One region of the Planococcus sp. 11815 genome, then DNA from elsewhere that is predicted to be linked to it. Evidence: riboswitches for the same ligand, from Rfam matches in the RefSeq annotation. Region 1 holds a riboswitch; the other holds the start of a gene.
The links. Region 1 has a riboswitch for S-adenosylmethionine ahead of M1Q06_RS05990 (methionine ABC transporter ATP-binding protein). Riboswitches for the same ligand answer to the same signal wherever they lie in the genome.
Positions count from the first base shown of each region.

Region 2: another riboswitch for S-adenosylmethionine. It lies ahead of M1Q06_RS13915 (methionine ABC transporter ATP-binding protein); the one in region 1 lies ahead of M1Q06_RS05990 (methionine ABC transporter ATP-binding protein).

Region 1 is NZ_CP096991.1:1,176,213-1,180,416, reverse strand. It holds gene M1Q06_RS06000 (MetQ/NlpA family ABC transporter substrate-binding protein) at 1-123, opposite strand, end outside; gene M1Q06_RS05995 (methionine ABC transporter permease) at 217-885, opposite strand; gene M1Q06_RS05990 (methionine ABC transporter ATP-binding protein) at 878-1,903, opposite strand; SAM riboswitch class I at 1,994-2,098, opposite strand; gene M1Q06_RS05985 (thioredoxin family protein) at 2,134-2,457, opposite strand; gene M1Q06_RS05980 (toprim domain-containing protein) at 2,459-2,800, opposite strand; gene gcvH (glycine cleavage system protein GcvH) at 2,862-3,242, opposite strand; gene M1Q06_RS05970 (arsenate reductase family protein) at 3,320-3,676, opposite strand.
Region 2 is NZ_CP096991.1:2,774,448-2,778,651, forward strand. It holds gene metX (homoserine O-acetyltransferase MetX) at 1-129, opposite strand, end outside; gene M1Q06_RS13910 (O-acetylhomoserine aminocarboxypropyltransferase/cysteine synthase family protein) at 142-1,431, opposite strand; SAM riboswitch class I at 1,533-1,647, opposite strand; SAM riboswitch class I at 1,834-1,946, shown strand; gene M1Q06_RS13915 (methionine ABC transporter ATP-binding protein) at 2,079-3,110, shown strand; gene M1Q06_RS13920 (methionine ABC transporter permease) at 3,100-3,750, shown strand; gene M1Q06_RS13925 (MetQ/NlpA family ABC transporter substrate-binding protein) at 3,837-4,204, shown strand, end outside.

The DNA.
Region 1 (4,204 bases):
AGAAGCGCCGACTGTCAACGTGCTTGTTTCTTCGCCTTCTGAACCGCCGCCGTTGCTTTCTTCAGCGCCGCAAGCCGATAACGCCAATACTGCTGCAAATGAACCAAATACTAATTTTTTCATTACAAAATTCCCCTTTTCTTCTATTAAATGTAGTTTTATATAATACCGGGCAATGACTGCCCCTTTTTATTTAATCGATCCGCCCAAGACGGCTTAGCGTTTATCGGCTCTGCCGGTCAAGAAGTCACCGACAAATTGGACGGCGAAGACGATGACCAAAATCAAGATCGTCGAGACGAGAGTTACGTCTTCGCGGCTTCGTTGGAACCCGTCCAAGAACGCGAGCGTTCCGAGCCCTCCAGCGCCGATGATGCCTGCCATGGCAGTATAGCCAACTAAAGCGATGGCGGTTACGGTGATTCCGGAGATTAAAGCGGGTTTTGATTCAGGCAGCAGCACTTTGCGGATAATCGTCCACGTTGTCGCTCCCATCGAGCGCGCGGCTTCGATGACGCCTTTGTCGATTTCTTTCAAGGCGATCAGCACCATGCGGGCATAGAATGGTGCTGCCCCGATGATCAATGCCGGGAGTGCAGCGTTCGGCCCACGGATGCTGCCGATCAGGAATTTCGTGAATGGGATAAGCAAAATGATCAAGATGATAAATGGAATCGAACGGAATATATTAACGAACGCTCCTGATAGCCAGTTGACTACTTTATTCGCCCATAATTGGTTTGGTGCAGTCAAAAACAGGATAACGCCTAGCACGAGCCCGATGATAAAGGTGAACAGTGTGGACACTGCCGTCATGTAAATCGTTTCGAGCGTCGCTTCCCACATAGCTTGCCAATCAACGTTCGGGAACAAATTCTCAAGCATTGCCCATCACCTCCGTCTGTACATCATGCGCACCGAGGAAGGCGAGTGCCTTTGCGATTTCATCTGCTGTCCCCTTCAATTGAAGGATGAGTGTGCCATAAGCACCGCGCTGGGTATGGGAGATATTGCCGTGGACGATATTGACTTCCACCGTATATTCCCGAATCAGCTGTGTCAGGATCGGCTGTTCCGCTTGGTCCCCCACGAATATTAATTTGACCAATTGTCCTTCCGGATATTGTTCGCGCAAATGGCGGACGGTTTCTGCCGAATCTTCCGTCTCGGTCACTTGGGCAACAAATCGCTTGGTGATTGTTTCCTTCGGATGCTGGAAGACATGGAGCACTTCGCCCAGTTCGACGACGCGCCCGCCTTCCATCACTGCCACGCGGTGACAGATTTTCCGGATGACGTGCATTTCGTGCGTGATCAAGACAATCGTCAAGCCGAGTCGCTTATTGATGTCGACCAATAATTCCAATATCGCATCAGTTGTTTGCGGATCAAGTGCCGATGTCGCTTCGTCGCACAGAAGCACTTCCGGATCATTGGCCAGCGCACGGGCGATGCCGACACGCTGCTTCTGTCCACCGGAAAGCTGGGCAGGATATGCACTTTCACGACCTTCCAGGCCAACCAGTTCGATTAACTCTGCTGAACGCTTGCGCCGCTCCTCTTTCCCCACACCCGCGATCTCGAGCGGGAATTCAATGTTCTCGCGCACAGTCCGCGACCACAGCAAATTGAAATGCTGGAAAATCATGCTGACTTTTTGGCGGGCTTTGCGAAGTTTCGGCCCTGAAATCGCTGTGATGTTCTGGCCATTGATCTCAACGGAACCTTCGCTCGGTTTTTCCAGGCCATTCAGAAGGCGGATCAACGTACTTTTTCCCGCTCCGCTATAACCGATAATGCCAAAAATCTCGCCGGCCGGCACCGTTAAGTCGACATGGTCGACAGCCGTCAAGCGCGCTTTGCCAGTATCGAAAACTTTAGTCAATCCTTTTAACTCAATCATGGTTGGGCACTCTCCTAAATCTTTTGCTAATAAAAAAGCCTTCCTGCTCAGATAAGCAGAAAGGCACATGTGTAAACACAATAAACCGTTCTCTCATCTTTCAAAGTTTTCACTTTGAGTGACTTGGCACCATTTCATTTTCATGACGGTTGCCGGGCTTCATCGGGCACTTCCCTCCACCTCTCTGTATAAGAGCTACGCTATTAAGTTAATTTTAGAAATTAAATTTATCATGGCTGGCTGTATTCGTCAACCGTTTTCAATTTCTCATATAGATACGGCACCGACTGGAAAGCGTAGACCTTGTCTGTCACTTGGCCATTCTGTGAAATCAGCAGACACGGCACGCTTTCCACTTCATAAAGCTCCGCCACTTCCTGTACATAATTCAAATTAGCTTTGCCCATTGGAAGGTCTGGCAATAGTTCCGCCACCACGCCGAGCATCTTGCTTGCGACTTGGCACGTACCGCACATCGGCGTATATAGATAATAAGCTGAAACAGGCTGGGTGTTTTTTTCCTTCAGCCATTCTTTATGTGTCCATTCATTCATGCTAGTCATTCCCTGCTACTGGATTTAAGACCCGTACATCTGCTGCGATGAGCACATCAATCAGCTTCCGCAGCGGCGTCGTCGCCACCTCTTTATAGCTTCGGTCGATATGGAAATGGCGGGCTTCCGGAAATTCGCGCTTGATGAGCTTGCGCAGTTTATCGCCGGAAGCATCCGCATCGACGAGGATGATGATATCCTGCCCTTCAAAAGGCAACAGCATTTCTTCGAGTCTTGTAGCACTTACTGTACCATTTGTGCAAAGAATCGTCACGGGTTCTGCAATCAATGGCGCTATCCGGGTTTTGTCGCTGATCCCTTCAACCACTATCACTTTCTCCATAAGTAATCCCCCCAGAAAACCATATATGAAAAAAAGCGCCATGAAGAGGCGCTTTCAGAACTTACTCGTTTGTCATTTCTTTATATTCGTCAGCTGACATCAATGCATTGACCTCATCTTCGGAAGGGGCTTCCACAACGACCATCCACGCTTTTTCATAAGGGGATTCGTTGACGAATTCCGGGCTGTCTTCAAGCTCAGAATTGACTTCGACGATTTTGCCGCTGATCGGCGCATACAATTCCGATACTGTTTTAACGGACTCGACGCTGCCGAATGGCTCGTCTTTTTTCAGCTCGTCGCCGACTTGCGGAAGCTCGACAAATACGATGTCTCCAAGTTCATCTTGCGCGAAATGAGTGATGCCGATACGTGCTTTGCCGTCTTCGACTTTGACCCATTCGTGTTCTTTTGAATAGCGAAGCTCTTGTGGTGTGCTCATCCAAACCCCTCCAAATATGTAATTGACTCAATTTTAGTTTGCCACAACCAGGAATGAAAAACAAGATGACAAACTTGTCAGCTCCATGTATTTGCGTAAGCGTCTTCCTTGAAACCGAGTGTCGCCTGAGAACCGTCCCATGCGAGCGGGCGTTTGATGAGCATGCCGTCCGCTGCCAGCAATTCGTATTGCTCATCTGCTGACATTTCCGGCAGCTTTTCCTTCAGTTCAAGTTCACGGTATTTCTTGCCGCTCGTATTGAAAAACTTCTTCAGCTCGATGCCGCTTGCTTCGTGGATCTCTTTCAGCTGTGCCGCGGATGGCGGGTTTTGCGAAATATCGATATAGTCGAACTCCGCGCCATTCGCTTCAAGCCATTTCTTGCCTTTTTGGCAGGTCGAGCATTTCGGGTAAGCGTAATACTGGATCATCAAATCTCCTCCTGTCTTGTAAATCAAGCATATCAAAATGCCACAGAGCAGTCGACTGGAAGGGAGTTAGTGAAAATTGAATTGAAAATGTGACTTTCTTGTATGAAAAATCGGATGTCCATTTCGACGGACGCTTTCGGGCCCACAGGATGTGGGTCATGCAGCTGGCGCGACAGGACGTCGCGGTGCCAGCTGCCAGGACACGGCTTCAGCCGCTTCCTTCGCTGCGCTCAGTCCAGGGTCTTCAGCTCGTGCTATTTCCGCAGGAGTCGCCGTCTCCATTCCCATCCGGTATTGTGTATTGAACGAAGGAAAAACCTTAAATGCTAATTAAATCTCACCGTTTCTGTTGCTCTCAGAAGAAACACTTTATACAAAAATTATAAAACTCCTCTTCTTGCATGTCTTAAACAAAAAAAGGTTTCGTAGCGACGGAGGAGGCTTGGGTGCGAGCCCACGGAAAGCGAGCGATAAGCATCGGAAAATACGACTTCCCAATTATATCGACAACCTTAAAAAACAGGAAGGGTT
Region 2 (4,204 bases), 1.6 Mb from region 1:
GCCCGTCAGCGCGTGGCAAACCAGAATCGCCGGCGCGGAACTTTCCCCGACGCGTTCATACGCCAATTCCACTTCACGCAATAGTTGACCTGATTCAAGTTTTAGCTGGCCGATGGATACTGTCGTCATCCGAATCCCTCCTTACGCGTTCTCGAGTACTGCCGCTTGGATCGCTTGCTCCAAATCAGCGATTAAATCTTCGTGGTTTTCCAATCCTACAGACAAACGGATCAATTCTTCCGTTACGCCGCTATTTTTCAACTCTTCTGCTGTCAATTGCTGGTGTGTCGTGGACGCCGGGTGGATGATCAATGATTTGGCATCGCCGACATTCGCCACGTGCGACCATAAATTAACGCCATCGATTACTTTGCGGCCGGCTTCCCTGCCGCCTTTAATGCCGAAGTTGACGATCGAACCGTAGCTGTCTTTCAAATATTTATCAGCAAGTGTCTTGGATGGATGCCCTTCAAGGCCAAGGTAATTGACCCACTCGACTTGCGGATGGTCTTTCAAATATTCAGCGACCTTCTGCGCATTCGTCGCGTGGCGCGGAATCCGGAGGTGCAAAGTTTCAAGTCCCTGAAGCAGTGCATGGGCACTGTCCGCACTGAGTGACGGGCCGAAATCGCGCAACAGCTGGACGCGTAATTTCGTCGCGAATGCCGCTTCCGGCACATCAATTCCGAAACGGATGCCATGGTAGGTTTCATCCGGCTCCGTGTAATTCGGGAAGCGCGGGTTGTCCCAGTTGAACCGTCCGGCATCAACCGCTACGCCGCCGATCGTCGTTCCGTGCCCGCCGATCCATTTCGTGGCGGAATGGATGACCACGTCTGCACCGAATTCGATCGGATTGCTGACGAAAGGCGATGCGAAAGTATTATCGATCAACAGCGGAACCCCGTTTTCGTGTGCGATATTAGCTACTTGCTCGACGTCGAACACGTTCAAGCTTGGATTTCCGATGATCTCACCGAACAAGGCTTTCGTCTTATCGGTAATCGCTGCACGGAAATTTTCAGGATCTGTCGCATCGACGAATTTTACGTTAATGCCATAGCGCGGCAATGTGTTGGCGAATAGGTTATAGGTTCCACCGTATAAATTGCTGTCGGCGATAATTTCGTCTCCCGCTTCCGCAATGTTCAAAACTGAAAATGCAATGGCTGCCATCCCTGAAGACAAAGCTACTGCAGCGGTCCCGCCTTCAAGAAGTGCGACGCGCTGTTCGAATACATCAACTGTCGGGTTCATGATACGCGAATAGATATTGCCCGTTTCTTTCAAGCCAAATAGGTTTTGTGCGTGCTCGGTATCTTTGAATACATAAGAAGTCGTTTTATGGACCGGTACGCCGCGAGCGCCTGTCACTGGATCTGGTTCTTGGCCACCGTGTAATAGAAGAGTTTCTGGTTTGAAGTTTGTCATTGTCAATTCCTCCTGTTTTTGTAATAGTTTTGTTCGTTTTGAGGAGGACATAAAAAGACCCTCTTCAGAAAGAAGAGGGCCGTCATATACGGATTTGCCTCCTCTTATCTTTCAGCGGCGCAAATGCGCGCTGTAGGATTTAGCACCTTTCCAGACATGAGCCTGTTGGTTGCCGGGCATCGTAGGGCCTATTCCCTCCGCCTCTCGTGATAAGAGTATTCAGTTATTTTTTGCTTGAGGAAAAGTATAGGGTACATCCAGGTTTAAAGTCAAGCATATTTTTCTAAAAATTTTAACTACTATTAAACGCAATTTTCCGCAAAACTTTTTTTATCAAACTTGTTGACTTTTTCTCTATTTCGAAATAGAGTAGGAATCACGAATTGAATAGCTTACATCACTTTCTTATCCAGAGAAACCGAGGGACAGGCCCTATGACGTTTCGGCAGCAGATTCGCAAATCAGCGAAAACTGTGCTAATTCCTGCAAATGTTTCGGCATTTGGAAGATGAGAATGAGATGGTTTCATATTTTGGAGCCCTCTTTTTTCTTGCGTATAAGAAAAAAGAGGGCTTTTTGTTGTTATTCCAAGAAAGTGTTCGTTCGCACTCATTCGAATCGTTATTTGCAGCCACAGGAGGGACACCATGATTCAATTTGAAGCAGTCAAGAAAACTTACGTATCCGGCAAGCAGGAAGTCCATGCGCTCAACGGCATCGATTTGACCGTCGAGACCGGGGAAATTTACGGCGTCATCGGATTTAGCGGCGCGGGGAAAAGCTCATTGATCCGCACGGTGAATTTGCTCGAGCGCCCATCAACAGGACGCGTGCTCATCCACGGAGAAGACATTTCCACTTTAAGCGCACGCAAAATCCGCGATACGCGAAAAGACATCGGCATGATCTTCCAGCATTTCAATTTGCTGAACTCGAAGACCGTACACCATAATATCGCGATGCCGCTGATTCTGGCCAAGACCCCGAAAGCGGAAATCGATCGGAAAGTGGCAGAACTATTGGAGTTTGTCGGGCTTGCCGACCAAGCGAAAAAATACCCGGATCAATTATCCGGCGGGCAAAAGCAGCGCATCGGTATTGCTCGTGCACTCGCCACCAACCCGTCAATACTGCTATGCGATGAAGCAACATCAGCGCTCGACCCGCAGACAACCCAGTCCATACTGGATCTGCTGCGCCGCATCAACCAGGAATACAACATCACCATTTTGCTCATCACTCACGAGATGGGCGTTATCCGGGAAATCTGCGACAAAGTGGCCGTTCTTGAAGAAGGCCGTGTCATCGAGCAAGGCAGCGTATTTGAAGTGTTCAGCAATCCCCAGCACGCGACGACGAAGCGGTTCGTCCGTTCTGTCATGAACGATGAATTGCCGGCTTCGCTGCTTGAGCAGATCCGCCACAACGACGGGACACGCCCGATCTACCGGGTGCAGTTTACCGGGAATTCAGTCGGCCAGCCATTCATGTCACGGGTGTCACGCGAATTCCAGCTCGATTTGAATGTGTTGTTCGGTAACATTACAGAACTTCAAGGCATTCCATACGGCAACTTGATTGTCGAGTTCGACGGCGCTCATGCAGAAATCGACCGCGCACTCGCCTCGATCCGAAACGATAACATCCAAGTAGAGGAGGTGCAGCAACATGCAGGTTGATCAATCGCAAATCTTAGAAGCTTTATGGGAAACCCTTTACATGACGGGTGCATCATTCGTTTTCTCGCTCTTCATCGGCTTGCCGCTCGGCATCTTGCTGGTCGTCACGAGAAAAGGGCATCTGCTCGAGAATGAAGCAGTCTTTAACGTATTGAACATCGTCATCAATATCTTCCGTTCGGTTCCGTTTATCATCTTGATGGTCGCCATCATTCCATTGACGCGCATCATTGTCGGCACATCGATCGGCACCGCCGCAGCCATCGTCCCATTAGTATTTTATGCAGGTCCGTACATCGCCCGGCTGATCGAGAACTCATTGCTCGAAGTCGATAAAGGCGTCATCGAAGCCGCCCAGGCGATGGGCGCTTCTCCCGGCCAGATCATTTTCCGCTTCCTTATACCAGAAGCGCTCAGCTCCCTTGTCCTGGCATTGACCATCGCCATCGTCGGCTTAATCGGCGCCTCCGCAATGGCAGGTGCAATCGGAGGCGGCGGGCTCGGCGACTTGGCCATCACTTACGGCTATCAGCGCTTTGACACATTGGTCATGCTCTTGACTGTCGCCATTCTGGTCGTCCTTGTCCAAGGCGTCCAATCGCTCGGCAACCTCATGTCCCGCAGAGTGCGCCGGAGCTAAGTCCTTTTATTCACATCAATTAAATACAATCAAGCGATTTATTCATCAGCACAATCACTTTTAAAAAACCATTGGAGGATTTCATCGTGAAAAAAATTACAGCTCTTTTTGCAACAGCAGGCATCGCCGCGCTTCTCGGCGCATGTGGCGACGATAGCTCAGCCGGCGAAACCACGAAAGTGACACTTGGAATCAGTGGATCGGACACGACGATTTGGGATTATGTCGGCGACAAAGCCGCTGAAGAAGGCATCGAACTCGACATCATCACCTTCTCGGATTACGTTGCGCCGAACTTGGCACTCGCTGAAGGCGAACTCGACTTGAACGCCTTCCAGACCATCTCGTATTTCGATGAATTTGTCGAAGAGCACAATGTCGACATCGTACCGATCGGCTCTACCGTCATTGCGCCGATGGGCTTGTATTCCGACAAATACGAATCCATCGAAGA